DNA from 3 places in the Mesorhizobium sp. M0968 genome. Region 2 is predicted to be linked to each of the others. Evidence: predicted binding sites of a transcription regulator. Region 2 holds the regulator's gene; each other region holds the start of a gene.
The links. The regulator LexA, encoded in region 2, represses DNA repair genes until DNA is damaged. The targets are predictions, from matches to a motif close to TGTTCNNNNTGTGTTCNG.

Region 1 (9,807 bases), on a different contig from region 2:
GCTCCTCCCCGGCCCATGTTGTTTTGCCACCCGCCCTTATTCGTATTTCCTCCGCCTGCCTAAATATGAGGCATCGCGATACAGCGCCCGAACGCCCGATGCAAGGGAAGGTTCCGGCGCGCAGAGGTCACGAAATAATAATACGAAGGAAGTACGGCCGATGGTCCGGCCGGAGGTAGGACTTAGGTACGACGCCCCGCCGGACAGAGGGCTCCGGTGCCTTATCGGCTGGCGAGGACCATGCGGTTGCCTTCGCTGTCGCGAAACTCCGCCACTGTGCGCCCCGGCTGCCACGGCGCCTCATGCGCTTCGGTGATGATCTCGACGCCGCCCGCTTTCATGGCCGCGATCATTGCCCCGACATTTTCGTCGACCAGCACCAATACAGGCTCCGCTCCGGGAGCGTCGTCGGCGCGCCTGACAAAATGCAGGTTCGTCACGGCATGCGGAAATGCCAGCTCGATCCAGCGCCAGCCGCCATCACCCATCTTCTGGTCGGCCATGACCTGGCAGGCGAGATGCCTGGTGTAGAACGCCTTGGCGCGGTCCTGCTCGAACACCGGAAGCTCGGCAAACTGGATATGCATGATCGTCTCTCCTGCTTGATGGCTGCCGCGCAGCCGCCCACGCGGGAAAGACGATGCGGGCAACCGAAAAGATTCTTCGGCAAGGAGAATCTTTTCAGCGCAGCCGGTCGTCCTTCGTTCATACCAACCAGTCAGGAGACGATGATGAACTACGCGCTCATTCGATACGGTGTGAACCAAGCCGACCTGGAAGATAACCGCGTGCTGGTCGAAAAAGTATTTGAAGCGCTGGGCGAGGCGGCACCGCCGGCGGTGCGTTATCTCGTGCTCGAACTGGACGACGGCTCGTTCGTCCACATCGTCTGCCAGGACGGCGATTCGTCGGCGCTGACCGGGCTTGCCGCCTTCAAGGCATTTGCGGAAAACCACGCCCAGCGCCGTTCGACCCCGGCAATGCGATCGCCTGTTAAAGTCATCGGCAACTATCGTATGCTGGCGGATCAGAAAGCCGGGTAGCGCCCGCCATGCCGCTCGCGCAGAAATGGGAAGCTACGCCGAAAATGAACAGGGCGACTTTGGAGGCGATGCTCGTCGGGTTGCGGCCAAGGCTGCATCGATACTGCGCACGCATGGCCGGCTCGGTGATCGACGGCGAGGACATCGTCCAGGAGGTGCTGATCAAGGCGCTGCAGGCGATCGACGGCGGTGCGATCGTCGAACGTCCCGAGCAATGGCTGTTTCGCATCGCCCACAATGCCGCGCAGGATCATCTGCGGCGGCGCAATCGGGAAAGGTCGCGCATGACCGAGGCCGACATGAGCGTCATCGAGGATCCCTCCGGCAGCGCCGACAGCCGGCTCGCCGCCCAGACCAGCCTGCGCTCCTTCATGCAGCTTTCGGTGCCGCAGCGCAGCGCTGTGATCCTGGTCGACGTGCTCGGCCTCAGCCTGCACGAGACCTGCGAGGTGACCGGCACGACGCTTGCCGCCACCAAGGCCGCGCTGCATCGCGGGCGGGCGCAGCTCAAGCTGCTGGCGCTGCAGCCCGAACAGGCGCTGGCGCCGAGGCTCGACGCCGATGACGAGCGCCGGCTGCGGCGCTATGTCGACCTGTTCAACGCGCGCGACTTCGACGCTGTGCGGGCACTGATCGCCGAGGACGTGCGGCTCGACGTCGTCAACCGCGTCCGCCTGCGCGGCAGGGCCGAGGTTTCGACCTATTTCGGCAATTACGACCGTATCAGCGACTGGACATTGTCGCTCGCCGTGGTCGACGGCCGGCCGGCGATCCTCATCCGCGACCCGCAGGCGGCCGACGGCGCTGTGCGCGGCTTCATGCTGGTCGAATGGAGGGACGATCAGGTCATCCAGATCCGCGATTTCCGCTATGCGCCCTGGTGCCTGGTCGACGCGGAGATCAGGGCCGTGGAGGGGTGAGGAGAGCGCTGGAAATGGTGCGAAATGGCGATCAGGCAGCCTCCTGCTGTTTGACCCAAACGCAATTGCCACATGGCAGCAAGTTCTTGGAGCGGTTCCGGTTCTCCTGGAACCGGTAACTCGCTCTAACTATCTGTTTTGGCGCATTTATGCGGACGCCAAATGACTCCATTTGGCTGCAAAATGCTCTAGCCGATACGCACGCGGCGCGTCACCTGGCCATTGCTTTCCCAGTATGTGTGTTTCTTGGCTATCAAGGGATCGTCCATCGCCGGTTGAATTTGTCCTGTGGTGCTGACCGCGCGCGAGGTCACCGTGTGTTCTCCAGGAGAGGGATTTGCCCAAGCCAGGGACCAGATTTTCCAGGCGTGTTCGGCCTCCTCACTGTGGTCAATGGTCGCTGGTGTCCAAGGCCCTTGATCGATTTGCACTTCGACCCGGTCGATCGGCGCCCCCCAGGCTGCCCCAACGATGCGGTAATCTGAATCTTTCCGGGTAACCTTCGCAGGCGCGGACTTTATCAGCGCTCGCCCGACTGACGTCTCGGCCCATACGGTCTCGCCGTTGTGGTCCTCCTCCCGGATGGTGACATAGTCACGGGCCATCAGAAGGCTCATGAACCGCGTATCGCGAACTTCGATGCGCTTTAGCCACTTGACGTTGGCGATCCCGTACCAGCCTGGCGCAATGAGCCGTACCGGGAAGCCATTGGGCGCCGGCAAGGCGGCCCCGTTCATTTCATAGCAGAGGAGATTGTCGGGGTTCATCGCGTCGGCGAGCGACATGCTGCGAGCGAAGTTCTGCTGCATCTTGACGTCGCGTATCGGGATCTCGCCTGTGTCGGTACCGAAAAAGACGACCTCGATGCCCTTCTCCAGAACGCCGGCTTCCTCGAGGATCGGGGCGAGCGGCGTCCCTGCCCAGCGAGCATTGCCGATGCCGCCGGTGAAAAAGGGAAACCCGTGGTTGCCCGAGCATTCCACTGTGAAAACGACCTCCTGCCGCGGTCGCGCCCTGATGTCGGCGAGCGTTAACTCGAGGGGCTTCTTGACCAGGCCTCCGATCTCCATCGACCATGCCTTCTCGTCGATCGTCGGTCGGTTGAAATGCGAGATGCTGAAGAACTTGTCGTTTGGCGTTATCCAGCTATCCAAATCCTCCCAGACAAGCTGCTTCTGGATACCCGCCGGATCGGGATTTTCGGTCGGCTGATCCAGCCATCGAATAACTTCCTCGTTCGGCCGTGTTGGAAAAGCGTAAGCCCGGCGCGAGGTATAGAGAGCAGCAATTGCGGCAAGAGCCGCGCTTCCTTGAACAAGAAGTTCTCTGCGCTGAAAATCAGGCATGTTGTTTACCTCCCAGTTGATCCGGAACGGGCTGCAACGTGCCTTAGGCCGTAGCCTGATCACGGATAGGCGACACAATGTGAGGTCTGCCCACCCGGAAGTATCCGGGTAGGTCAGATAATCACCGACGCAAGTCAAGCATGTGAAGCGTTGCACGAAACGCTAGCTCGCGTTTCGCATGCTAAGAGTGCGCCTTTGAGAAGGAACTGTCCACAACTTGGACGGGACATGATGATGATTGCAGCATTCCATGCCGATTTCCGATCCTGCCAAAATCGTTGCTGCTCGGATCGCTGCCGAACGCCCGCTTCTGGGTCATTTCCGGACCTTCGCGGGTTCTCGTCGAACCGGTGTTTCCTGCAGGCCAGTGGGTTGGCCGGGCGGCCGGCACCGCCCTGATCGCCTGGGGCAGCGCAACGCTTTTGGTCTGACGACCAGGGCCGCCTCGAATGTCGCATTTGCAGGAGGAGGCGGGCCCGGGCGGCACATCAGAACCGAGGTGGCCAGCAAGCAGGCCGCCTGGCTCGGGCGCGGCAGAATCAATCACACGTGAACCATTCGCCAACCGAGCGGGGACACCCTAATTGGTGGTGACTTGCGTCACCGCCACGCCGGTTATCCTGCCGTTCCCGGCTGTGTAGGTGAGCGTCTGCGTGACCGTGGCGTCCTTCTGGTCGGGAGACGAAGCAGGATAAGAGGCGGCGAAGCCGAAATGGCCGTAACGATCGGGCTTGGCGGCGCCAAATTTCGCGGCCACGTCGCTCAGCGGCGCTCCGACGCCGGGCGTATCGAGTTCAATTGCTGTCAGGCTGGCAGGCGCGCCGGCGCATCCTTCCGGCACCTTGCCTTCCGGGTTCGGCTGCAGGGCGACGGACAGGACACCGTAGTCGGAGCCGCCCATCTCGCCGGAGACGAACCAGAAGATCGACGGCGATCCGCCGGCGTCGGGGCCGGCATAGCAAAGCCAGTGGCGTGAATCTCCGGCGTCACCTTCATCGTGCATCGCTCCGCCGAAGGCTTTTTCGACATCGGCAAGCGTGGTTTCCTCAAGCTTTATCTCCAGCGGCCCGGCCTTGACCTGCTTGAATAGCGGGCTGGCCAGCGGCGAGTTGATATCGCCCAGGGATGGAATCGCCCGGTCCGGGTTGAGCGGCTTGGCCAGCGTCGTTGCATTGGTCACCAGTCCGGCAACGATGAGTGCGAAATATCCGGCGTTCTGTCCCATGCCGATCTCCTGTCGTTCGAAGTGAGGGCGGAAGGATTTGCGAGCGGGTGCTACCCTGTCTGGTTAATACCCAAACGGGTGCACGACGAACTGGTCCAAGATAAATTCACAACGGCGCAGCCTTCAACGTCATTCCGGCGACTTGGCAACCAAAGTGTAATCGAGGCTCACAGTTCCTTTTCGGCCAGCTCGCGAAACGCGTCGGGAACCGACCGCTGTAGCCCGAGCGCGACCGAGGCGTAGCCCACCGCCTCCCAGCCGAAGCGGTCGCGGATCTTGTCGACGGCGCGGTCCGCGGTCCAGCGCGCCGCGCCCTTGCTGGTGCCGGGGCGGCGGCGGTCGTCGTCGAGCCCGAGCGGCAGTTCCAGTTGCAGGCCGGCATGCTGCTCCAGATGCGAGACGGCGATCGCCAGCAGCGAGATTGTCTTTTCGTGCGGATGGTCGATGAGCACCTTGCGCACCAGCGCCTCGGCGATCTCGGCCAGCATGGCGGTTGCCGATATCGGCTGGTCGAGCGTGATCGAGCGCGTCACCGAGCGCAAATCGGCAAAGCGGACGCGAACCGTCACTGTACGGCCGGGCCGGGATTTCGCCCGCAATCTTGTGGCGACCCTGTCGGCCAGATGCAGCAAAGCCGGCACGAAGACCTGCTCCTCGGCCGGCTTTCGGCCAAGCGCCGACTGCGCACCCGCCGAGCGCGCCCGGCGCTGCGTCTCAAGCTTGCGCGGATCGCGGTTCCACGCCAGCGCGTTGAGTTTCTCTCCCGCCGCCGGCCCGAGCAGGCGCTCAAGCGCCCCACCATTGGTCTTCGCCAGCTCGCCGATGGTGTTGACGCCGATGCCGGCCAGCCGCTGCCTGGTGACCGGGCCGACGCCCCACATCAGCTCGACCGGCAGGTGGTGCAGGAACTCCAGCTCGTGGCGCGGATCGACCACCACCAGCCCGTCCGGTTTTGCGACCTGTGAGGCGATCTTGGCCAGATGCTTGGTGCGGGCTACGCCGACCGAGATCGGCAGGCCGAGCTCGGCCCGCACGCGGCGGCGGATCTTGCCGGCGATCTCGGCCGGCGAGCCGAACAAATGGGTGCAGCCGGCGACGTCGGCAAACGCCTCGTCGATCGAAATGCGCTCGACCACCGGCGTGAAATCGCCGAGCACCTTGATTGCCGCATCGCCCAGCCGCTGATAGTCCTTGAAATGGCCGCCGACGAAGATGAGTTGCGGGCAGAGTTCCCGCGCCCGCCGTCCCGGCATACCGCCGCGCACGCCGAACGCCTTGGCTTCATAGGATGCGGCAAGCACTACCCCGCCGCCGACGGCAATCGGCTTGCCGCGCAAGGCCGGGTCGAGCAACTGTTCGACCGAGGCATAGAAGGCATCCAGATCCGCGTGGAGGATGTTGGCTTCCATCCGGCCCGTTCGCCCGCGGCGGTTCGAACGCCGCATTGTCTCGAGTTGTGGTGAGAACATAAAGAGAACATTGTGGGTGGATTGTCAAGCAGCGCGGACGACAGGTGAAGGGGCAATCGCTTCAGGTTGGCGCTGCCCCTCATCGCCCTGCCGGGCACTTCTCCCCGTATAGTGACGGGGAGAAGGACGCTTTCGTCGATGGTTTCGCCAATCACTAACGTTGCAGGAAAGTGCCGAGGTTGCGGACAGCCCCTTCTCCCTGTCGCTATACGGGGAGAAGGTGCCGGCAGGCGGATGAGGGGCAGCGCCGACTTCGGCAATCAGCCGAGCGCTACAGCGCCAGCTTGTAGCCGAGATGACTGGCGGTGAAGCCGAGGCGCTCGTAAAAAGCGTGCGCCTCCCGTCGACCTTTGTCCGTGGTGAGCTGGACGAAGCTGCAATTGCGCGAACGGCATGTTTCAATCGCCCATTCGATCATCAGCTTGCCGACGCCGCGCGAGCGCCATTGCCGGGCGACGCGAACGCCTTCGATCTGGCCGCGCCAGGCGCCTTTTCTCGAAATGCCTGGAAGGAAGCTGAGCTGCAGCGTTCCGACCACTTGCCCGGCGTTGACCGCGACGGCCAGCAACTGGTTGGGATCGGAATCGATTGCGCTGAAGGCATCGAGATAGGATGGCGCAAGCGGCGTGGACGGGTCTTCCCGGTCTGCGCCGAGCACATCGTCGGCAAGCATTGCAACGATCGCCGGCAGGTCGGGCGCCTGCGCGCGACGGAATTCGATCTCGCTCATCGCGCGGAGACATACGGCGCGGTGTCGGCGATCGCAATATCCGTTTTGACTTGCAAGGGAGGCCCGCGCGCCTTCAGGTGGCCTCGAGCGCCCAGAGGCGGTGACCGTAGCGGCGGAAGAAGCGGGCGAAGAGGCGCTGCTGCCTGGCGCGGGTGAGGTCGGCGGCGCGCCTTTCCTGTCGCCAGTGCGGCATGTTGCGGAACATCGACAGGAAGCGGGCGGCATCCTCGAGTGCCTCCTCGGCTGACTGCGCCGGGCGGATCGCCGCCAGGAACAGAGCGCGGCTCGGCTTCATCCGGTCGATCGCCGCCTTGCGCTGGCGATGACCCTGGCGTGCCTTGCGGATGCCGTCCTGGCGGATGGCCGCGAAAGCGGCAAGCATGGCCGGGCTGTCGCCGCTATAGCCGCAAGCATGGGCGAACTGGGCTGGGTCCATCGTCATTCCCTTGCTGCCGGCCGGCCGCGGTTCTGTTGCTCGCGCCGATTCCAGTCCTCGCCACGTATAAGCATAACTCAAATAATTGAACAAGTGAAACTTTCACGTTGATGTAAGCGGAACCGACTCGACTCCGCTCCAAAATCCGATAATGTTGCGAACAAAGCAGGAACAACGATGGGGATAACCATGGCATTGGCAGGCAAGGAAGCGACGATCGCCGATGTTGTCTCGATTGCCGTCGAATGCATCGACTGCGGCCGCAACAGGTGGTGGAAGCCGGCCGAGCTCAAGCGGCATGGGGTGATGCCGGAGACACCGCTGGCCGCACTTTCGGGGCGCCTGATCTGCAAGGCCTGCCGGGCCGACGGCCTGCCGGGCGCCGCCGTCTCGATCCAGGCCGCCTTCATCGACGACCGGCAGCGGACCCGCGCCGAGGCGCGCCTGCTCAACGGTCGAGAGCTGCAGTCGAGGCGGGCTTGAGGGGGCGGGCGTGCTGCTCTTCCCTTCTCCCCTTGTGGGAGAAGGTGGCCGAGCGAAGCTCGGTCGGATGAGGGGTGTTGGACGGATCGCTACCTTGATGGCGTAAGTGCTTAAAAATCGCTTCTACATTTCCTCCGCCGCGTTCCTTCCAACACCCCTCATCCGGCTCGGCGCTGCGCGCCGATCCACCTTCTCCCCAAGGGGAGAAGGGCGCGCCGGCGCCTCCTCAATACCCCAGCAGTTCCTTGAGCGGGATGACGCGGAAGACGTTCTTGATGGCGTAGCGGTTGAAGGACAGCGTCTTGGGCGGGTTGTACTGTTCGACGATCAGCTCGGCGGCGGTGCGCTTGACCAGCTTCTTGATGAAGGCCTTGCCGTTTTGCTCGTTCTCCTCGGGCAGGGTCTCGATCACCACATGGTCGCCGGGCAACGCTTCGCGGCCGCCGCAATAGATCATCTCGCCGGGCTCGTAGCGCGGCACCATCGAATCGCTCAGCACGTGCAGCGCAAACACATTGCGCAGATGCCGGATCCCCGGCGGCCGCTGGACATAGCCGGCCGGCTGGCCGTTGAAGGTGAAGTCGCCATCGTCGCCGCCGACGGCGGTGCCGAGAAGCTGGATGTCCATCGGCCCGGCGGGCAGGGGGCCGGGATCGGTGACGATCTCGGCATCGGCGACCGGTCCGGCATCTTCGAGGAAAACGACCTCGCCCTTGCCGAGCGCCACCGGGTCGACGCGCAGGAAAGCGGCGGTCTTCAAAAGGTTCTCGGTCTTGGGCAGGTTGCGCCCGGTCTCCCAATTGCCGACGGCAGCAACGTCGGTGTCGTTGTGCTCGGCAATGTGCCGCATCACCAGGCCGCGCTGCTTGCGCGCCCGGCGGATCGCCGCTCCGACCTTGATCGACAGTGCAGTTTTCGCCATGGCTCCATCTGAGGCATAAGATTCGGTTTAGTCTATGCAAGAATCGCTTGCATTACGATTTGAGTTATGCTTTTATGTAGGCATGCACAAGTCGCTTCGCCAGCTTTCGGTCCTTGAATCCGCCGTTCAGCGCGCCGGCAGCGCTCGCCTGGAGGCGGTAGCGCAACCGATCGCCGGGGCCATGCATGTGCCAACCCTTTCCCCTTCGTCGCGGCTGTCCTCCTCCCCGGCCGGGACGATGCCCGAGGCTCGCGCCTCGGATCCGGCAGCGCAAGCGGCCGGAACGGCCGGAGCCGTTCCCCTCACGACACCGGCCACGAATTGCCTGCCGGCCGGCAATGCGGAAGCCGCGGTTTCCTGCATCCGCACCGAAGACGGCACGGTCATCGCCTTCGACGAGCGGACGGGCAAGGCAGTGTCCGGCGCAACAAGGCAGGCGGCCGAGATGAAGCGCGATCGCAGCAGACCACGCGAAGGCTGACCGGCTTTCGAGCCTGAGACCGGCGAAGCCGGCGCCGCACACAACCATTTTTGCAGGGAATGAAACATCATGGCCGCCCGCTATTCCGCCTCGGAACTGGAACAAATCGAGAACTGGCTGACGAGCGGACTGTCGGCCGCGAAGATCGCCACCCGGTTGACCGCGCTGCGCGGCCGCCCGGCCTCGCGTGCAGCCATCATCGGCATCGTCCACCGCACCGCCCGTTTGCGCACCATCGGCCTTGCCAGATCCAAGGGCTGGTGTGGCGGACGCTCTGGCGGCCGGCTCGGAAATTCGGCGCCTGAGCCATCAAGCACTGCTGATCAAGCGGAGTCGGCTCCGAAGGCCGAGCCACGCTGCCGCCCGGCAAGGCTGTCGGCCAGGCTGGCGCCGCCGGCCTGGCAGCCGGGTCCGGCTCGGATCACCGGGACCGATGGCGCACCGCTCGAAATGCCGGCGCCGCGCCCGATCGCCGCCGGCGGCCGCCAGCCGCATTTCGCCGCCATGCGCTTCATCGATTGCCTGTTCGAGCGCTGCCGCGCGCCGCTCGACACGACGCCGCAGGAGGATGGGGAAAACGACGCCCCCGGCAGCCGGCCAGGTTTGGACATGCTGTGCTGCGGAATGCGCACGAACCCATCGAAAAGCTACTGCGCCTATCACGCGGCGCGCTTCCTGCGCACGCTGCCGGCCGAAGCGATTTGAGCCCGCTGCAATGAGACTGGAAGTTCGCCAGAGCCCGACGACCAAAA
Region 2 (9,807 bases):
TCGGTATCCTCGATGCGCAGCAGCATCGTGCCGCCCGTGTGCTTGGCGTACAGCCAGTTGAACAGCGCCGTGCGCGCGCCGCCAATGTGCAGATAGCCGGTGGGCGAGGGGGCAAAACGGGTGACGACCTTATCGGGCATGGAACTCTCAGGCGGGCGAAGGAAGTGGGTTTGCGGACTTTCGCGCGTTGCGCGTTCATGTAGCATAGGAGGTCGAGGGCGCAAGGGGCAGACCCGATGGCTGTGCGAGGCCGTGGTGCGGGCGAGGGCGAGGACGTTGGCAGCGACGTCAGCGAACGCTTGCTGTTTGCCGCTCCCCCGCCTGTCCTGCCGGCACCGGCATTGCTACCTGCTCCGCGCTTCGATGCTCCGTCGCTGCCGGCCAGCGACCCAGCAACGGTTCTCGTGCCCGCGGGCGAGCCCATCGTACGCCTGCCCAGGCGTTTCCGCCTCCCGTCACCGTCCCGTATCCGCAACAGCGTAACCACGGCGGCCGGTCTGGAACTCGACCGCGGCATCGCCTTCCTGCTGGTGCCGGTGTTCCTCGCATGCGGGGTGGTCGTTTATTTCGGGCTGTCGGTGGAGCCGGCCTTTCCACAGCCGATCGCAATCGCGCTCCTCGCGACCCTTTGTGCCGTCGTCTCGCGGTCATGGCCCAGGACGCGCCTGTGCTTCATGGTGGCGCTGCTCTGCGCGCTTGGCGTACTTGCCGCCAAGTTCGAGACATGGCGTGTCGGAACGCATATGCTCGGCTCCGAAATCTCGACGCGGCTGACGGGTCGCGTTGTATCGTACGAGCCCATGGCGAGCGGCCGCATCAGGCTGACAATCGATGTGATCTCAACGGCCAGGCCGACACTGCGCTACATGCCGGAACGGGTCCGCGTTTCGGCGATGAAGATACCGGCTGAGCTGACCGCCGGTTCCGAGATCACCGGCTATGTGCTGCTGCTGCCGCCGACCGGCCCGGTGCGGCCCGACAGCTATGATTTCTCGTTCGACAGCTATTTCGCCGGTATCGGCGGCAGCGGCTTTTTTCTCGGCAATCCGAAAGTCGTGTCGTCGGGCAGCATGCCGCTTGCCGCGCAGCTTTCTTCCGCGATCGAAGACGCGCGCGAATCCATCGCCGACCATATCCGCAGCCGCATCGGCGGTGCCGAGGGCGAGATTGCTGCTGCGCTGATCGTCGGCGTGCGCGCCGGCATTCCCGAGGAGATCAACGAAGCGATGCGGCGCACCGGCATCTACCACATCATCTCTATCTCGGGGCTGCATATGGCGTTGGTCGCCGGCACCATCATGGCGCTGCTGCGGGGTGCCTTTGCGCTGTTTCCCGATTTCTCATCGCGACGGCCGGTCAAGAAGTATGCCGCGGCCGCCGCGCTTTTTTCGATTGCGGCCTACCTCGTCTTTTCCGGCATTGTCGTGGCGGCCGAACGCAGCTTCATCATGCTGGCGGTGATGCTTATCGCCGTGCTGGTCGACCGGGCCGCGCTCACCATGCGCAACCTGGCGATCTCGGCCATCGCGGTCATCCTGGTGTCGCCGCACGAGGTGGTCGGTCCGAGTTTCCAGATGTCCTTCGCCGCGACGGCGGCCCTTGTCGGCGCCTATGCAGGCTGGTCCGATTACCGCGCCGGGAGGGCCACCACGCCGCCGCCGCGGCAGTCGCCGCTACGCCTTGCCACTCGAAAGGTCCTGCTGGGCATGTGCGGTCTGGCGATGACCTCGATCATTGCAGGGAGCGCCACGGCGCTTTTCGCCATATGGCATTTCCAGCGCGTGGCGCCGCTCAGCCTGTTCGCCAATCTGGCCATCATGCCCATCGTCTCACTGGTCGTCATGCCCTTCGCCGTTCTCAGCGCGCTGGCGATGCCGTTCGGTGCGGATGGCCCTTTCCTCTATGTCATGGGCAAGGGGCTGACGGCGATGATCGCCCTGTCCGGGTGGATCTCGGAGCGCTCGCCGATCGATGCGGTCGGGCTGATTTCGCTGAGATCCGTCCTTCTGGTGACGATCGCCCTCGTCATTGCCAGCATGGCGACGACGTGGTTGCGGCTGGCGGCACTTCCTTTTGCGCTCGCCGGCTTGCTGACGACAACGCAGACACGCATTCCCGACGTATTGGTCTCGGAGGACGCACGGCTGGTCGCGCTGTCGATCGGCAGCGGTGAACTCGCGGTCAACCGGGCACGCCCGAATGAGTTCACCATCGACAACTGGAAACGCGCGCTCACATCGGAGGCCATCGTCGCGCCGGAAACCCCTGGAAAGAACGACCCGCAATTCGACATTGCCGATCCGGCCGACCTGCCGCCGGGCATGCCGTTCATTTGCACGGACGGCCTCTGCCTTGCCAGGCATCCATCCGGCGCGATCATCGCGCAAGCCACGGACCGCGATACTGCGCGGCCAGCCTGCGCCTTTGCCAGCTTGATCGTCATCGACGACGCCACCGCCCATAACCCCTGCTACTACGACCGGCTGGTCCTCGTCGTCACCAAACGGCAACTGGCGCGCGCGGGAAGTGCCGCCGTCTATTTCGATCCACAAGCGGCAACACGCGCCGAGATCCGCTTCGCCGTCGAAAAATCATACCGGCCCTGGCACGTGCAACGGAAATTTTCACGCGCGGCACGGGGCCTGCCGCCATACCGCAGGGCCGACAATCCCAAAGCCGGCGCCAAGGGCGGAACTCAGTAGCGGCGGATCAGTCCGACGAGCTTGCCCTGCACCTTGACCCTGTCTGGTCCGAAGATGCGCGTCTCGTAGGCCGGATTGGCGGCTTCCAGGGCGATCGAGGCGCCCTTGCGGCGGAACCGCTTCAGCGTCGCTTCCTCCTCGTCGACCAGTGCCACCACGATCTCACCGGGGCTCGCCGTATCGGCATTGCGGATGATCACCGTGTCGCCGTCGAAAATGCCGGCCTCGATCATCGAATCGCCTTTGACCTCGAGCGCATAATGCTCGCCGCCCATGATCATATCCGGCGGCACCGAAATCGAATGCGTCTGGTGCTGGATGGCGTCGATCGGCACACCGGCAGCGATGCGGCCCATTACCGGGATCGAAACGGCGGCGACGACATCGTCGTCATTTCCGGCTGCGGGCACGCGCGACGATGTCGGCTTGCCCTGCCGAGGGGCGCCTTGCCCAAGGCTGCCCTGGATGACACTCGGCGAGAACTTGCGTGCCGCATTGAGGCCGGGGGCGATCGAGTCAGGCAGGCGTAGCACCTCCAGCGCACGGGCCCGGTTGGGCAAACGGCGAATGAAGCCGCGCTCCTCCAGCGCCGTAATCAGCCGGTGGATTCCGGATTTGGAAGCCAGGTCGAGCGCTTCCTTCATCTCGTCGAATGAAGGCGGGATACCGCTTTCCTTCAACCTTTCGTGGATGAACATAAGCAGTTCGTGTTGTTTGCGTGTCAGCATAGCGACCCCCAACAGAATCAGAAAAACAAACCCAGAACAAACACTATCTGTTCCAGTTGTGTTCCGCAACTGTTTAAAGTTTAATGAATGCGTTAAGGCTCGGGAAACAAACGACGTCCCCTACCGGCGTAACGCATTTTCACCGCCGCGAGCCTCATCGCCTTGATTCTGCTTTCGTTTGCGCCCTTCTGGCCTCCTAGAAGGCGGCACTGGCATCGGCCGTCGGTCGGCAAAAGGCACGGAATTGAACCCGTATCGACTGTGCGGTTTGGTCAATGCACCGTGAACGAAACGAACTCAAAACGCCAACCTCGGGTTAAGTCCCGGTTTCCACCGCCTGGTCAGGCTGCTTCTCGCCGGTGGAGCCTTGCTGCGCGCAACCAAGTAATGGAAGAACAGTCGATGCGTGTCCGGCGTTGCGTTGGATCTTGGGGGAGCAGACAAATCATGACAGGAATTCCCGATCTCGTGGCCATAAAGGCGATGGATGCCGCGGATCCGCTGCGCGCGATGCGCGACCGCTTTGTGTTGCCGCAAGGAGTGATCTATCTCGACGGCAATTCGCTAGGAGCTGCTTCACGTGCCGCTTTCGATGAACTGCACAAGGCCGCGACCGAAGAATGGTCGCATGATCTCATCCGCGCATGGAACACGGCCGGCTGGTTCAACATGCCGCTTGAACTTGGCGACCAGCTCGGGCGCCTGATCGGGGCCGCGGCCGGCCAGACAGTGGTCTGCGACACGACATCGGTCAATATCTACAAGCTGCTGCACGCCGCCATGGCCATGCGACCGGAGCGGCAGGTCATCGTCGCCGAGGGCGATAGTTTTCCGACGGACCTCTACATGGCCGAGGGTGTGGTTTCGACGCGAAAAGATACGCTGCTGCGCCTCTCGGGAGTCGACGCGCCGACCATCGAAGAGCTGATCGACGAACGCACCGCTGTGGTGCTGGTCAACCACGTCAACTATAAGTCGGGCGAACTGCGCGACATGCCGGCGCTGACGCGCAGGGCTCAGGAAGCCGGGGCGATGATCGTCTGGGATCTCTGCCACACCGCCGGCGCGATGCCAGTCGAACTCGACAAGGCAAACGCCGATTTTGCCGTTGGCTGCACCTACAAATATCTGAATGGCGGCCCGGGCGCGCCTGCCTTCATCTATGCGGCTGAGCGGCATCTTTCCGACATCCAGCAGCCGCTCACCGGCTGGTGGGGCCATGCACGGCCCTTCGCCTTCGAGCCAGGCTATGCGGCCGGCACCGGCATCCGCCAGTTTCTGTGCGGCACACAGCCGGTCCTGTCGATGCGCACGCTGAAGGGCGCGCTCGACATCTGGAACGATGTCGACATGACGGCGGTGCGCAAGAAGAGCATCGCGCTGGCGGATCTGTTCATCGAGCTTGTCGAGGCAAAGTGCGGCACTTACGGGCTCACGCTCGAAAGCACGCGCGATGGGGAAAAACGCGGCAGCCAGATTTCATTCATGCATGAGCATGGCTACCAGGTCATGCGCGCGCTGATCGAACGAGGCGTGATCGGCGATTTTCGCGCGCCATCGACCATGCGCTTCGGCTTCACCCCGCTCTATGTCGGCTACGCCGATGTCTGGCAGGCCGTCAAAGTGCTTGAGGACATCCTGCACACCGGTGCGTGGAAGGATGCGCGCTTCGCCATCAAAGCAGCTGTCACTTGAGATTGATGCGAGAGCTGGAATCGTGAGGCTGGCGACGACGCGCCGCGCGATGCTTACGGCTACGCTGCAAGGCCATATGCCAGGGAGGGCGCAGGGTGTTCGAACGTCACATTGCCGATTGGGACAACGCCTATGCCAACGGCGCCAACATAGCCGGCAGCGATCGCTGGCCGGCGGCCTGGATCGAGCCCGCGCGGGTTTTCCGCGACGTGCTTTCGACCGAGGGCAGGGCGCGGCTCGACATGGCCTATGGCGACAATCCACGCAACCGGCTCGATCTTTTCCTGCCGGCCATCAAGCCTAAGGGACTCGTGGTGTTCGTTCATGGCGGCTACTGGATGGAATTCGACAAGAATTTCTGGTCGCATCTTGCCGCTGGCCCTGTTGATCGCGGCTATGCGGTGGCGATGCCGTCCTACACGCTCTGTCCGCAGATACGCATTGGCGGCATCGTCAAGGAGGTCGGCGCGGCGATCGGCAAGGCGGCGGCGATGGTTGCAGGGCCGCTGATGCTGACCGGGCACTCGGCCGGCGGCCATCTTGTTAGCCGGATGGTTACGGCGACGACGCCGCTGGCGACCGAAGTGGTCCGGCGCGTTCGTCATGTGGTGTCGATCTCGGGGGTGCACGATTTGCGCCCGATCATGCGCACCGGCATGAACGAGACGCTGGCGATCGATGAGGCCGAGGCGCAGGCCGAAAGTCCGGTGCTGCTGCGCCCGATGGACAAGGCCCGCCTGACCTGCTGGGCCGGCGGCGGCGAGCGCGCCGAATTCCTGCGTCAGAGCGCGTTGCTGGCCAACATCTGGATCGGCCTGGGTTCCGCGACCAGCTCGGTGGTCGAACCTGACCGGCATCATTTCAACATCATCGACGGTTTGGCCGATCCAGACCATCCGCTGACCCGGACCTTGATTTCGGAGTGAGGCAGGTTCAGCGTAACATCAGCACGTCGCAGGGGGAGCCCGCCGCCGCGGCAGGCGCGAACGGCGCGCGAACGATCAGCCCGTTGGCATCGGCCAGGATTTTCAGCATCGAGGAGTCCTGGATGCCGAACGGCGTCGCCACGGGCGTACCGGCGTCATCTATGACAACAGCCCGCACATAATCTTGCCTGAGATCATTGGCCGGCATGGCGGCACCGAGCCGTGCCCGACGTATATCCTGCTGAAAGGCGCGGCCGCCGAGCCGCGCCAGCAGCGGCTTCAGGAAGAGCTGAGTGCAGACCAGGCTTGCCACCGGATTGCCGGGCAGGCCGATGCAGCGAATGTCTCCCAGCCGCCCGAACATCAGTGGCTTGCCCGGCCGCATGGCGATCTTCCAGAAATCGAGCGTCATGCCTTGCCCGGTCAGCACCTCATGGACGAAGTCGTGGTCACCGACCGAGGCACCGCCCAGCGTGACGATGACGTTCGCGCCAGCCTTCACGGCCTTTTCAACCAGCGCAGCGATCGCCTCCCTGCGGTCCGGCGCGATGCCAAGGTCGAGCGCGCGCGCACCGACCGACTGTGCGGCAGCGGCGACACCATAGGCGTTGGAGGAGATGATCTGGTCGGGGCCAAGATCGCTGCCCGGCGGCAGTAATTCGTCGCCGGTGGCGATGATGGCCACCAGCGGCCGTTTGACCACGCGCACCTCGGGGTGATTGGCCGATGCCGCCAGCGACAAGGCCGCCGGGTCGAGCAGGCGGCCTTTGGGCAGCAGGACATCGCCCTTGGCGAAATCGAGCCCGAGGCGGCGGATGTTGCGCCCCTGCACCGTCCGTTCCGTCACTTCGACGCTGCCGCCACCGAGATCGCGGACGTTCTCCTGGATGACGATAGTGTCGGCGCCTTCGGGAAGCGGCGCGCCGGTAAAGATGCGCACGGCCTGCCGCTGCTGCACCGTTCCGGCAAAGCCGCGTCCGGCCGGCGCCATGCCGACCACCGAAAGCCTTGCCGGTACGGACGCGATATCGGCCGCCCGCACGGCATAGCCGTCCATGGCGGAGGCGTTGAACGGCGGCTGGGTGCGGAGCGCCACAACCGGCTCCGCCAGCACGCGGTCGGCGGCATCCAGCAGTGCGACGCGTTCGCCCGGCAGCGCTGCTGCGCCGTCCAGCAGGCGCTCGAGCGCCTCGGCAACTGGGACCAGCACCATTATCGGCCTGCCTCGGTGGCCCCGTCTCCGGTGATCTTGTAGTCGCCGGATTTGCCGCCGGTCTTTTCAACCAGCCTTATGCCGGAGATGACCATGGCGCGGTCGACCGCCTTGGCCATGTCGTAGATGGTCAGGCAAGCGACCGAGACGGCACTCAGAGCCTCCATCTCAACGCCGGTCTTACCGGTGACGCGGGTCAATGCTGTCACCTTCAGGCCGGGCAGCGCGGCGTCCGCCTCGATATCGACAGATATCCTGGTCAGCAGCAGCGGATGGCAAAGCGGGATCAGTTCATGCGTCTTCTTGGCCGCCATGATGCCGGCAATGCGCGCGGTGCCCAGCACGTCGCCCTTCTTGGCGTCGCCGGCGAGGATCATGTCCAGCGTCTCGGGCCGCATCGCGACAAAGCCTTCTGCGACTGCCGTGCGCACCGTCACAGCCTTGTCGCCGACATCGACCATGTTGGCTTCGCCCTGCGCGCCAAGATGGGTGAGGGTGGCCGCCATCCTCAAACGGCCTCTGCCGGCGCCTTGCCCGTCAACAGCAGGCGCGTTGCCGCGGCCACGTCCTGCTGACGCATCAGGCTCTCGCCGACCAGGAAAGTCGCAATTCCGCTCTGCTCCAGCCGGCGGCAATCGTCGTGCGAAAAGATACCGCTCTCGCTGACCAGATGGCGGTCGGCCGGCACCATCGCTGCCAGCCGCTCCGAGGTCTGCAGGCTGGTTTCGAAGGTCCGGAGATTGCGGTTGTTGATACCGATCAGTCGCGACGACAGCTGCAGGGCGCGTTCCATTTCAGCCTCGTCATGCACTTCGACCAGCGCGTCCATGCCGAGCCCGAACGCTGTCGCTTCGAGTTCTCTTGCCAACGCGTCGTCGACGCTGGCCATGATGATCAGGATGGCATCGGCGCCCCATGCCCTGGCCTCGTAGACCTGATAGGGGTCGAACAGGAAATCCTTGCGCAGGGCAGGCAGCTCGACGGCAGCGCGCGCAGTGGTGAGGAATTCGGGCGCGCCTTGGAAGGAGGGTGCGTCGGTCAGCACCGAAAGGCAGGCGGCACCGCCCTTCGCATAGGCCCTGGCCAGCGCCGGCGGATCGAAATCGGCGCGGATCAGGCCTTTGGATGGGCTAGCCTTCTTGATTTCGGCAATCAGCGCGAACCTGCCGGATTTGCGCTTTGCTTCAAGGGCGGAAAGAAAGCCGCGCGGCGCGTCGGCATCCGTCGCCCGTGCCTTGATCTCAGCCAGCGGCACGCGCGCCTTGGCCGCCGTGATCTCGTCGCGCTTGTAAGCCTCGATCTTGCGCAGGATGTCGGACATGGTTTTTAACCGTTCGAAATCTCGATCAGCCTGTCGAGCACTTTCAGCGCGCGGCCGCTGTCGATGGCCTGCGCCGCCGTTACCATGCCGTCGGCGAGGGTCGTCGCTGTGCCGGCCACCACCAGCCCGGCGCCGGCATTCATCAGCACCGTATCGCGAAAGGCGCCGGCGGCGCCGCCCAGCATGTCGCGCAGTGCCTGGGCGTTGTGGGCGGCGTCGCCGCCGCGCAACTCGTCCTTGGTGTGCCGCTTCAGTCCGACGGCTTCCGGGGTCAGCGTAAAGCTGCGGATCTCGCCGCCGGCCAATTCGGCGACAAGTGTCTCGCCGGTGGTGGTGATCTCGTCATAGCCGTCGCCATGGACGATCCAGGCATGGTCGGCACCAAGTTCCTTCAACGTTTCTGCCACCGGCATGATCCATTCGGGCAGGAACACGCCGACCATCTGCCGTCTGACACTCGCCGGATTGGAAAGCGGGCCCAGCAGGTTGAAGATGGTGCGGGTTCCGAGCTCGACCCGGGTCGGGCCGACATGCTTCATCGCCGGGTGATGCGCCGGCGCGAACATGAAGCCAACGCCGGCCTCGTGGATGCAGCGGCCGATCGTCTCCGGAGGGATGTCGATCTTGACGCCCAATGCGATCAGCACATCGGCGGCGCCGGTCAGCGAGGACAGTCCGCGATTGCCGTGCTTGGCGACGGGCACGCCGCTGCCGGCGATGACGAAAGCGGATGCGGTCGAAATGTTGACGCTGTGCGAATTGTCGCCGCCGGTGCCGACAATGTCGATGGCACCCTCGGGAGCTTCGACACGCAGCATCTTGGCGCGCATGGTGGCGACGGCGCCGGCGATCTCGCTGACGGTCTCACCGCGCACGCGCAATGCCATCAAGAAGCCGCCGATCTGGCCGGGGGTGGCATCGCCGGACATGATGATGTCGAAGGCCTCGCGCGCCTCCTCGAAGGAAAGAGCGCTGCCGGCGGCGACCTTGGCGATGTGGATCTTCAGCGCGCTCATCTGGCCAGGGCTTGGGTTACGGCCGCCTGATCGATGCGGACGTCATATTGCGTCTGCAACTGCGCCACCAACTGGTCGAGCAGGTCGTCGGACATGCCGGAGGTGAAGGACTTCTGTGCGTCCTGGGGCACTGAGCTGGCATCGGCCCCGGCAGGCTCGAACACCTCGGCAACCTTGAACAGGATCTGTCCGTCGCCCGTAGGTGA
Region 3 (9,807 bases), on a different contig from region 2:
AGCGTCCTTCGCCTTGTCCGGCTGCTTCGGCGGCGAGCTTCTCTGCGGCGCCTCCGTGAAGGGAAGGGTGGCGACGGCGCGCTCCGGCAAATGGCTCTCGACGGCGACCGGCTTCAAGACCGCGCCTTCGCCGAGCCGGGCGCGAATGCGGTCGGCAAAAAGCGCGATATCGGCACCGTCGTCGCTCGTCTCGCCGGCAAGGTCGGCCTGCTGCATGTCGAAGGCGGCGGCGGTCAGCACCGAAAGGCGCACGAGATCGAAGCCATAGCCGGCGTCGATATCCTGTTCGAGCGCGGCAAGCCTTTCGTGGAACAATTTCTGGATCAGCCGCGGCTCGCGCAGAGGCCGCGAGGTGCCGACGGCGATACGGCTGACGCCGCCATCGACGCGGAAAAGCAGCAGCGCCAGCCGCCTTGCGCCTTCGCCGCGACGCTCGAGGTCGCTCTTCAAGGTGGTCGCCAGCATGCCGGTCAGCCGCTCGATGTCCTCGGTCAGCATGATCGGCTCGGCAAGGTGACGCTCGACCGAAAGCGGTGCCACCGGCAGGCGCGGCGACACGGCCTCCTCGAGGCGGCCAAGCGCCTGGTCGAGGCGCAAGAGCAGCGATGCGCCGAAGCGGCGGGCCAGCGGCGCGCGCGGTGCCGCCATGACGGCGCCCGCCGTGCGCAGGCCGACGCTTTCGAGGCTGGCGCGTACCTCCGGGTCGATGCGCAGCGCCGCCAGCGGCAAGGGCGCGAGAAGCGCTTCCTCCTCACCATCGGGCACGATGCGGTCGCCAGCAAACCGCGCCGCCGCCCAGGCAGCACCAGGCGTGGCGGCAAGCCCGGCGCGGACATCGAAGCCCTGATGGAAAAAACGCGACAGGATATCGTCCAGCATCGAGCGTTCGCCGCCGAAAAGATGGGTGCAGCCGGTGACGTCGAGATAGAGGCCGTCGGTCCCGTCAAGCGCCACCAGCGGGGTATAGCGGTCGCACCAGTCGGCGAGGCCTTCGAGCAGGCGCCGGTCGGCCTCCGGATCGGCCTCCACGATGTCGATCGAGGGATGCATGGCGCGTGCGTCGGCTATGCCCATGCCGCGCTTCAGATTAAGCGCCTCGGCCCGCTCGTCGAGGGCGGCGATGCGCTGGGCGTTCCGGTCGCGGTGACTGATCACCAGCGGCAGGTGATCCGACGGCCGGGAACGCCAGGACCGCCCCAGACGCTGCCGCAGGATCCTCTCGGCGGCGAGATGCGGAAACCACAGCGATAGGATTCTTTGGCCGTTCTGGGGTCCATTCCTGAGACCTTCCTTGCTCGCCCCGTCTTTCTTCGAATATGCGTTCATCGGGGTTCCACTCCAGTGTGAATTTTCCGGGCAAGGCCGTGCGGCTCTTGCCGATAGCGACGGTGAAGGCGGGTCGGCCGATCGAGCCGGCGAGCGGCCCGGCAAGCGTCTTACGCGTTGCCGCCGGTGCCGCCGACAGGATGAGGCGGACGGGCGCTGCCGTCGGTTCGGGCTCGCCGGCCTGGCGCAGCAGGAACAGCGGCCGGCCCGCACTCTGCGCGCGGGCGTGCAGCCGCCGCGTCGCGGTGAGGTCAAGCCGCTGCGGGCTGCCGCGGATTTCGAGGATGACGGCGGCCAGCGCCGTCATCCGGGCAGCCTCCTCGGCGATCCACAGCGCATCGAGCAGCCTTGGCGCCTCGGAAAACAGCAATTGCTCCGGCTCGATGCCGAAGAAGGCGTGAAGCCCCCTGGCATAGGGAAAGCCGGCCTCGCGGAAAACCTCTGATGTGCCGATCCACAGCACCGGCAATCGCGGCCCCTGGCTTAGGATCAGGCTGACGAGCGACAAGGCAAAACCGGCAACGGCCCCGGCATCGCGGGTCGCGGCGCCATGAAACTCGCTCACCGCCGCCTTCGGCAGGCCGCCGCTCAGCGCAGCATCGAGGCGCTCGGCGCCGGTGCGCAAAAACGCATCGGGCGGCGCCACGGCAAGGCCGCGCCGGACAATGGTCAGATTCCGAGCGGGTGTCGGATGCCGAGAGGGTGTCAGACTCTGACGAGGGACATCCGCGTCAAACGACGAACTGGCCGGCGCCTCCAGGCGCTCGGGCAAGGTCCCTTCGATCTTCGCGATCTGGCGGCGCAGGGCAAAAACAGTCTCCCGCGCCACGGCGCTTGTCGCCATGACGGTCAGCTTCCACTCACACTTGTTCCTGTTATGTTCTCTAGGATTCCAGAGGTCGCCCGAAGAGTCAAGCGGAGTCATGGGGAATTTATTCCTGTAGTGGGGGCATGGCACGGGCACTCCAGCCCGACCATTTGCCGAGTCCGGCCTGAAAGCCTATATGCCGGGATCAAAGGACAAAGCATGGCTCGCATCTACCAAACACGCATCTGGCACGACCAGCTTTCGCCAACGATGGAGGAAATCGAGCTCCTGGCGCTGGAGGCCTATGCCCATCTGCCGGAGGACTTTCGCAAGTTGACCGGCGAGATCGTCATTCAGATCGCCGAATTCCCGACCGACGAGATCATGGACGACCTTTCGCTGGAAACGCCCTTCGACCTGCTCGGCCTGTTCGAGGGGCGCGGCATCGCCGAGCGCTGGAATCCGCAGACCGGCGAGGGGCCGAACCGCATCACCCTCTATCGTCGCGCCATCCTCGACTACTGGGCCGAGAACGAGGAAACGCTGGGCGACATCGTCACCCATGTGCTGATCCACGAGATCGGCCACCATTTCGGCCTGTCGGACGACGATATGGAGAAGATCGAGGACGCGGCTGAATAGCACTCAGATGACAGAAGCAGAATTTGCTGATCTGATCGATTGCAATTGGCCGTATCACGACATTTCACTGAGCCGGGAACTAATCGAATCCGCAGTGAGGATTTCGCCGAATGCCGCGTTCTTAGCACTTAGCGAGCTTTGCCATCTGCCCGCAAGTGCTGCCGTCGAGCCCGCCATTCTCCTAGCTCTGGTCGACTTTTGGCTATCCGAAGTCGACCACCCGGTGGCATCTTTGACTGCAGAATGCGCGATCTCCTTGATCGAACGCAAGCGACTGCCGGTTCCCGAGATACTTACGAAGATGGGTTACGTCTCCGGTTATCCCGGTCTCCTTGCAGCGCTATCGATACTCTATTTCAGCTGCGATGACGTCGACGGGCTCGCAGACGCGCGGCTCAACGAAATCAGAGCCGTCTGGGAAAGGCTGCCGTAGCCGGTAGCTCCCTACCAATCGCTGAGCTTGGTGTCGGGGCCGTATTCCTGGCCCTCGATGTCCTTCACCACGGCCTGGCCGCAGCGCATGGTCTTGGCTTCCTGGTCATAGGCATAGGTCGGCGAGCCGAACAGGTGCCAGCCCTTGTTCAACGCCGCCGTCACCTTGTGGCAGAAGCTGGAATCGTCCGGACCGGACAGAAAACGGTAGAGTTTCATTCTTCAATCCTGTCGTCAGTTGCGTTAGTCATGCGCGAACAGCGGCGGCCTTCGCCAGCAGTTTTTCGGCCTGCGCCAGATGCAGCCGCTCGACCATCTTGCCGTTCAGCGCAACTACCGCCCTACCGGTATTTTGGGCGAGCGCGAAGGCATCCTTGACCGCGCGCGCTTCGGCTATTGCTTCGGGCGACGGTGCAAAGGCGCGGTTCGCGGCTTCGATCTGAGCCGGATGGATCAGCGACTTGCCGTCAAAACCCATGGCGGCCGCTTCCGTGCACTCGCGCGCAAACCCGTCCATATCGCGAAAATCATTGAAGACACCATCGAGCAGGTCGAGGCCGCCGGCGCGCGCGGCGAGCACCATCTGCATCAGCCATGGAACGAGATAGCGCCGATCGGGCGTGGCGAGAATGCCGGTGTCCTTGACCAGGTCGTTCGTTCCGGCAACGAAACAAACCAGTCGAGAGGCCGGGTCGCGGCCGAGCTCAGCGATCGGCCCGATATTGAGCAGCGCCCTGGGCGTCTCGATCATCGCCCATAGCTTGACTTCGTCGGCGATAAAATTGTCGTCGAGCACGTCGCCGGCCTCGAGAATGTCGCGCGGCGTGTCGACCTTGGGCAGCAGGATGGCGTCGGGCGAGCATTTTGCCGCGGCCAGCAGGTCGGCGCCGCCCCACTCGCTCGACAGCGCATTGATGCGCACGACCATCTCGCAGCGCCGGTTGGAACGGCCGGCGAAAATCGCCGCCAGCTTTTCGCGCGCGGAAGGCTTGTCGGCCGGGGCGACGGCGTCCTCGAGATCGATGACGACGGTATCGCAGGCCAGCGATTGGATCTTGGCCAGCGCCTTGTCGTTCGAAGCCGGGACGTAAAGCACCGAGCGGCGCGGGCGGTAGCTTTCGGTGGTCATCTCCGATCTATGCCGTCTGCAGCGGGCCGAGGCAAGCCGTGCATAAAAACTGCACGCAACTTCGGAAAATCTCCTCGTCTCCGCCCCGCTTGCCACCCGACCGGATGCGACAAGGGCGGCATGCAAGAGCAAACGAACTCCCGTTGGTCCCTGCCGTACCGGCTTCGCCGCGAAAGCTGGTGGCTCGTCGATCCGCCCCGGACTTCGGTAAACCTCCTCCCTTTCGTCCGGAAATCCCCGCCCACCGGCCGCATCAAAGCCGCCGAGAAAGCCCGATCATGATAGTATTGCTCCCGGCGGCGCCGAGCTATTGCAACCGCTTCGGCGTTGCCGTCCTGCTCGTCGCGCTGGCCGATTTTTTCTTCTATGGCCAACCGGCGGGCATCACGCTTTTCCTGTTCGGCGTTGCGATTGCCGCGGCGAGCATGGCTCTCCATCCTCTCGGCTCCTTCAACGATGGCAAATTCTGGTTCAAGCCGGTTGCGCTGCTCATGGCGCTGCTGCCGCTTGTGGAAAATGTCAGCGCACTGTCCGTCTCGATCGCGCTGGCGGGGCTGGCCATCTTCGCGCTTTCACTGGCCGGACGGTTGCGGCGCGGCCTTGCCCGTATTGCCGGCCAACTCTCGCTGTTCCTGGTTGCAACGCCATTTCGGCTCGTTCTTGATTTCTTCCGCTGGCGCACGGCGGCGCGGCGGCTTGGCCGGCGGCGCGTGCGCCTTGCGGCGATCGCCGTCTGGGTCATGCCGCTGGGCCTCGGCGCAGTGTTCCTCGCGCTGTTCGGCGCCGCCAATCCCGTCATCGAATACTGGTTTTCGCTGATTGATCTCTTCGCCCTGCTCAACCTCATGCAGTTGCCGCGTCTTGCCTTCTGGCTATTCGCGCTCGCCGGCGTATGGGCCTTTCTGCGGCCGCGCCTGCCGCGGCTTCTCCGGCATATTCCCCGGTTGGGAACGCCTGCCAGCACACCGACGAGGCCAGCCATAAGTCCCACGATCGAAGACATCGTCTTCGGCAAGGCCGCTATCCTCCGCGCGCTCGTCGTCTTCAACATCCTGTTCGCGGTGCAGAGCGCACTCGACGCCACCTATCTGTGGGGCGGCATCGCGCTTCCCGACGGGCTGACCTATGCCGCCTACGCGCATCGCGGCGCCTATCCGCTGATCGTCACGGCGCTGCTGGCCGCCGGCTTCGTGCTGGCGGCGCTGCGGCCGGGAAGCGCGACCTCCGGCGACCCGCTCATCCGCCGGCTGGTTTATGCCTGGGTGGCGCAGAACATCCTCCTGGTGATCTCGTCGATCCTGCGGCTCGATCTCTATATCGGTATCTATGCGCTGACCTATTGGCGTGTCGCTGCGTTCGTCTGGATGGGGCTGGTGGCGGCGGGCCTTGTCCTGATCATGGCCCGCATCGCGCGCGAAAAGTCCAACGAATGGCTGCTTGCCGCCAATCTTCTGACGCTATCGGCGACGCTCTATGCTTGCTCGTTCATCAACTTTGCCGCGCTGATCGCCAACTACAATGTCGACCATTGCTTCGAAATGACCGGCCAAGGCACCCAGCTCGACGTCTGGTACTTGCGCTCGCTCGGGCCCGGCGCCTTGCCGGCGCTCGATCGCTTCGTCCAGCACCAGAGCAGGACGGTTTCCGCGGAGGATGCCTCCATCCGCGAACTCGCCGGCTGGTATGCACAGGACGAAGCACGCTTCCGCGCCGGCCAGGAGAACTGGCGGGGCTGGAGCTTTCGTGACTGGCGGCTCAACCGCGCCCTCGACAGGCGTGGCCCGTTCGTGGTTCCTCCGATGTCCGAACCCTTCATGCCGGGCCGCTGATTTGATGCCGCACCACATACTGGTCGCCGACGACGACCCGCACATTCGCGAAATCATCTGCTTCGCGCTGGAAAAGGCCGGCATGAAAACGCTGGCGGTGCAGGACGGCGCGGCTGCCTTGCAGGCGATAGAGCGCCATGCGCCCGATCTCGTCGTGCTCGACATCGGCATGCCGGAAATGGACGGGCTGGAAGTGTGCCGGCGGCTGCGCCACACATCCGACCTGCCGGTGCTGTTCCTGTCCGCGCGGGATGAAGAGATCGACCGCGTGCTCGGGCTGGAGATGGGCGGCGATGATTATGTCACCAAGCCGTTCAGCCCGCGCGAGCTGGTCGCCCGCGTCAACGTCATTCTGCGCCGCGCTCGGCCCACGCCGGAACCAGCCGACGACCGGCAATTCTCGCATGGCAGACTGTTGCTGGTTCCGGCAAGCCATACAGCCAGCTTCGACGGCAAGCCGCTGGCGCTGACGTCGATCGAATTCGCGATCCTGAAAGGCTTTTTGGCGCGGCCGGCGCATGTGCTTGGCCGCGACATGGTGATGGCCAACGCCTATGCGGCCAATATCCATGTCGCAGACCGCACCGTCGACAGCCACATCCGCAATATCCGCGCCAAGCTGGCGGCCGTCGGCTGCGTCGATGCGATCGAGACCGTGCACGGCGTCGGTTTTCGGCTGGGCGGATGCGGCGCGTGAGCGCCCAAGAACTGATTGGCAGCAAATGGCGGCCTCGCCTCGCCACGGTCGTCATCGCCATCCTGATCATGGTGATGGCACTGCCGCTGGCCGGCCTGTTTTTCTTCCGGCTCTACGAGAATCAGCTGATCCGGCAAACCGAGGCCGAGCTGATCGCCCAAGGCGCCGCCCTTGGCGCGATCTATGCGCAAGAGGTTCGCGAGGCCGGCATTGCCCCGGAAAAGCTAGGCGCACCCGTGCCTTCACCCAACACCAGCGATCGGGCCTCTCCCTACCAGCCGATCGAACCGGGCCTCGATCTTGCGTCCGACGGGATCCTGCCGACCCGGCCCGCGGCCACCGCGGCCAGCGCCGATCCCGCGTTCGCTTCAATCGGCGCACGCCTGTCGGGCATTCTTGCCGAGACGCAGAAGACCACGCTCGCCGGCTTCCGGCTGCTCGATCCCAGAGGCGTGGTCATCGCCGGCCGTGAGGAGGCCGGCCTGTCGCTCGCGGCTGTCGAAGAGGTTCGCGCAGCGCTTGCCGGCCGCTACGCCAGCGCGCTCAGGCTGCGGGTTCCCGACCAGCCGTCGCCGCCGCTCTATTCGGTCAGCCGCGGCACCAAGGTTCGCGTCTTCGTCGCCATGCCGGTTGCGGTCTCCGGCAAGGTCGCCGGCGTCGTCTATCTGTCGCGGACGCCGAACAACATCGTCAAGCATCTCTATGGCGAGCGCGGCAAGGTGGCGCTGGCGGCAATCGCCATCCTCGGCGGCGCGCTGCTGATCGGGCTGGTCTTCCTGCGCGCCGTCAGCCGTCCGATCTATGCGCTGATGGAACGCACGAAACGCATCGCCGCCGGCGACCGCGCGGCGATCAGGCCGCTCGATCACCACGGCACGCGCGAAATGGGTGAACTCTCTGCTGCTTTCCTCGACATGGCCGAAAAGCTGCACGCACGCTCCGACGGCATCCAGACCTTTGCCACCCACGTCTCGCACGAGCTCAAATCGCCGCTGACGGCGATCCAGGGGGCCGCCGAACTGCTGCGCGATTCGGGCAGCGCGATGGACGAGGCCGAGCGGCGGCGCTTTTCGGCCAATATCGTCACCGATGCCGGCCGGCTCAATCTGCTGGTGCGCCGCCTGCTCGACCTGGCGCGCGCCGAAAATCTCGAACCGAGCGGCGAAAACACGTCGCTCACGGCTGCACTGGCGCTGCTGCCGGCCGACGACAGGCTGGCGGTGCGCGTCGAGGCGGGCACCGAGATCGGGCTGCGCATATCGGCCGAAAACGCTGCGATCGTGCTGGCCAATCTCATCGACAATTCGGCGCGGCACGGCGCGACGCTGGTATCGGTCACAGCCGCAAAAGCGGACGGCAAGGCCACCATCGTGGTCGCTGACGACGGCGCCGGCATTTCGCCCAGCAACCGAGGCCGCATCTTCGAGCCGTTCTTCACCACGCGCCGCGATTCCGGCGGCACCGGCATGGGCCTCGGCATCGTGCTGGCCCTCCTGAAAGCGCATGATGGCACGATCCGGCTGGTTGACTCGGCGAGCGGCACGCGCTTCGAGATCATCCTGCCGGCGGCGTGACTCGGCGATTCAGACCGGAAGGGCGAAAAGGTGCATTACGACATCGTCATCATCGGCGGAGCCATCGTCGGCTCGTCGGTTGCCTATTACCTGCGCAAGGAAGGGTTTTCGGGCTCGATCGCGCTTGTCGAGCGCGACCCGCAATTTTCCCGCGCCGCGACCACGCTGTCCTGCGCCTCAATCCGCCAGCAGTTCTCGATCCCGGAAAACATCCGGCTGTCGCAATTCACGCTGAAACTGTTCCGGCGGCTCAGGGAAGAGTTTGGCGCGGACGCCGATATCGGCTTTCGCGAAGGCGGCTACCTCATCCTTGCCGGCGAGAACGGGCTGCCGATCCTGCGGGCCAACCACGAGGCGCAGATGGCCGAGGGCGCCGACATCGTGCTCGAGGATGCCGAGGCGCTCGTCCGCCGCTTTCCGTGGCTGTCGGTCGAGGGCATTTCCGCCGGCGCCTATGGCCGCAGCGGCGAAGGCTGGTTCGACGCGCATGCGATGCTGATGCTGTTCCGCAAGGCACTGCGAAGCAAGAACATTGATTTCATCACAGCGTCGGTGACCGGTATCGAGCGGCAGGGGAAGCGCGTCGCCGGTGTGACCCTCGACAATGGCGAGCGGCTCGAGGCCGGCACCGTCGTTAACGCCGCCGGGCCGAATGCCGGCAAGGTGGCAGCAATGGCCGGGCTGGCGCTGCCGGTGGAGCCGCGCAAGCGCAATGTCTTCGTCTTCGAGGCGCGCGAAAAATATGACGACATGCCGCTGCTGGTCGACCCGAGCGGCATCTATGTCCGGCCGGAGGGCTCGGTCTACATCACCGGGGGCGCCGAGGCGGAAGAGGGCGAAGGACCGGCCGATCCCGCCGACTTCGACCCCGACTGGCCGCTGTTCGAAGAGGTGATCTGGCCGGTGCTGGCGACCCGCATTCCAGCCTTCGAGGCGATCAAGCCGACGCGCGCCTGGGTCGGCCATTACGACTACAACACGCTCGACCAGAACGCGGTGATCGGCCCGCACCCGGAGGTCGGCAATTTCCTCTTCGCCAACGGGTTTTCCGGTCACGGCTTGCAGCAGGCTCCGGCGGTCGGCAAGGCGCTGGCCGAACTGATAGTGCATGGCGGCTATCGCACGGTGGATTGCTCGGCGTTCGGGTACAGCCGGGTCGCCGACGGGCGGCCGTTTCGGGAATTGAATGTAATTTAACGCTGGCGCGAAGGGATGCTACCGTTGCTTGGTGGATTAAGCCGCCGCCAAGCCGCCCGTACCAAGATACGCCTGAAGCCAGCCCAGCACCCGGGCCCAGCCTTCGGCATGCTTCGTTGCGGCAGCAGCGATGCCGGCGAAGCCGCCATGGCAGATGGTGACGCGTGTGCCGC

Region 1: dinB (DNA polymerase IV) is a predicted target of LexA. The motif match lies at 5,996-6,013, and genes of this name have one in related genera.
Region 3: NKH67_RS18235 (ImuA family protein) is a predicted target of LexA. The motif match lies at 2,194-2,211, and genes of this name have one in related genera.

What each region holds. Positions count from the first base shown of each region.
Region 1 covers NZ_JAMYNL010000007.1:120,991-130,797, reverse strand. The annotation lists gene NKH67_RS15080 (VOC family protein) at 222-587, opposite strand; gene NKH67_RS15075 (hypothetical protein) at 582-1,043, shown strand; gene NKH67_RS15070 (sigma-70 family RNA polymerase sigma factor) at 1,088-1,963, shown strand; gene NKH67_RS15065 (sulfite oxidase) at 2,152-3,309, opposite strand; gene NKH67_RS15060 (hypothetical protein) at 3,890-4,534, opposite strand; gene dinB (DNA polymerase IV) at 4,702-5,943, opposite strand; gene NKH67_RS15050 (GNAT family N-acetyltransferase) at 6,275-6,733, opposite strand; gene NKH67_RS15045 (hypothetical protein) at 6,807-7,175, opposite strand; gene NKH67_RS15040 (hypothetical protein) at 7,347-7,652, shown strand; gene NKH67_RS15035 (XRE family transcriptional regulator) at 7,879-8,574, opposite strand; gene NKH67_RS15030 (hypothetical protein) at 8,813-9,055, shown strand; gene NKH67_RS15025 (high mobility group family protein) at 9,125-9,760, shown strand.
Region 2 covers NZ_JAMYNL010000014.1:49,580-59,386, forward strand. The annotation lists gene gltX (glutamate--tRNA ligase) at 1-140, opposite strand, end outside; gene NKH67_RS22085 (ComEC/Rec2 family competence protein) at 237-2,702, shown strand; gene lexA (transcriptional repressor LexA) at 2,696-3,430, opposite strand; gene kynU (kynureninase) at 3,878-5,125, shown strand; gene NKH67_RS22100 (hormone-sensitive lipase) at 5,221-6,051, shown strand; gene NKH67_RS22105 (molybdopterin molybdotransferase MoeA) at 6,059-7,264, opposite strand; gene moaC (cyclic pyranopterin monophosphate synthase MoaC) at 7,264-7,770, opposite strand; gene trpC (indole-3-glycerol phosphate synthase TrpC) at 7,773-8,585, opposite strand; gene trpD (anthranilate phosphoribosyltransferase) at 8,591-9,601, opposite strand; gene NKH67_RS22125 (SurA N-terminal domain-containing protein) at 9,598-9,807, opposite strand, start outside.
Region 3 covers NZ_JAMYNL010000009.1:105,697-115,503, reverse strand. The annotation lists gene NKH67_RS18240 (DUF6504 family protein) at 1-1,155, opposite strand, end outside; gene NKH67_RS18235 (ImuA family protein) at 1,088-2,170, opposite strand; gene NKH67_RS18230 (metallopeptidase family protein) at 2,354-2,776, shown strand; gene NKH67_RS18225 (hypothetical protein) at 2,784-3,209, shown strand; gene NKH67_RS18220 (DUF1737 domain-containing protein) at 3,221-3,427, opposite strand; gene NKH67_RS18215 (HpcH/HpaI aldolase/citrate lyase family protein) at 3,456-4,337, opposite strand; gene NKH67_RS18210 (DUF4153 domain-containing protein) at 4,616-6,166, shown strand; gene NKH67_RS18205 (response regulator transcription factor) at 6,171-6,863, shown strand; gene NKH67_RS18200 (ATP-binding protein) at 6,851-8,437, shown strand; gene NKH67_RS18195 (NAD(P)/FAD-dependent oxidoreductase) at 8,468-9,634, shown strand; gene NKH67_RS18190 (SRPBCC family protein) at 9,671-9,807, opposite strand, start outside.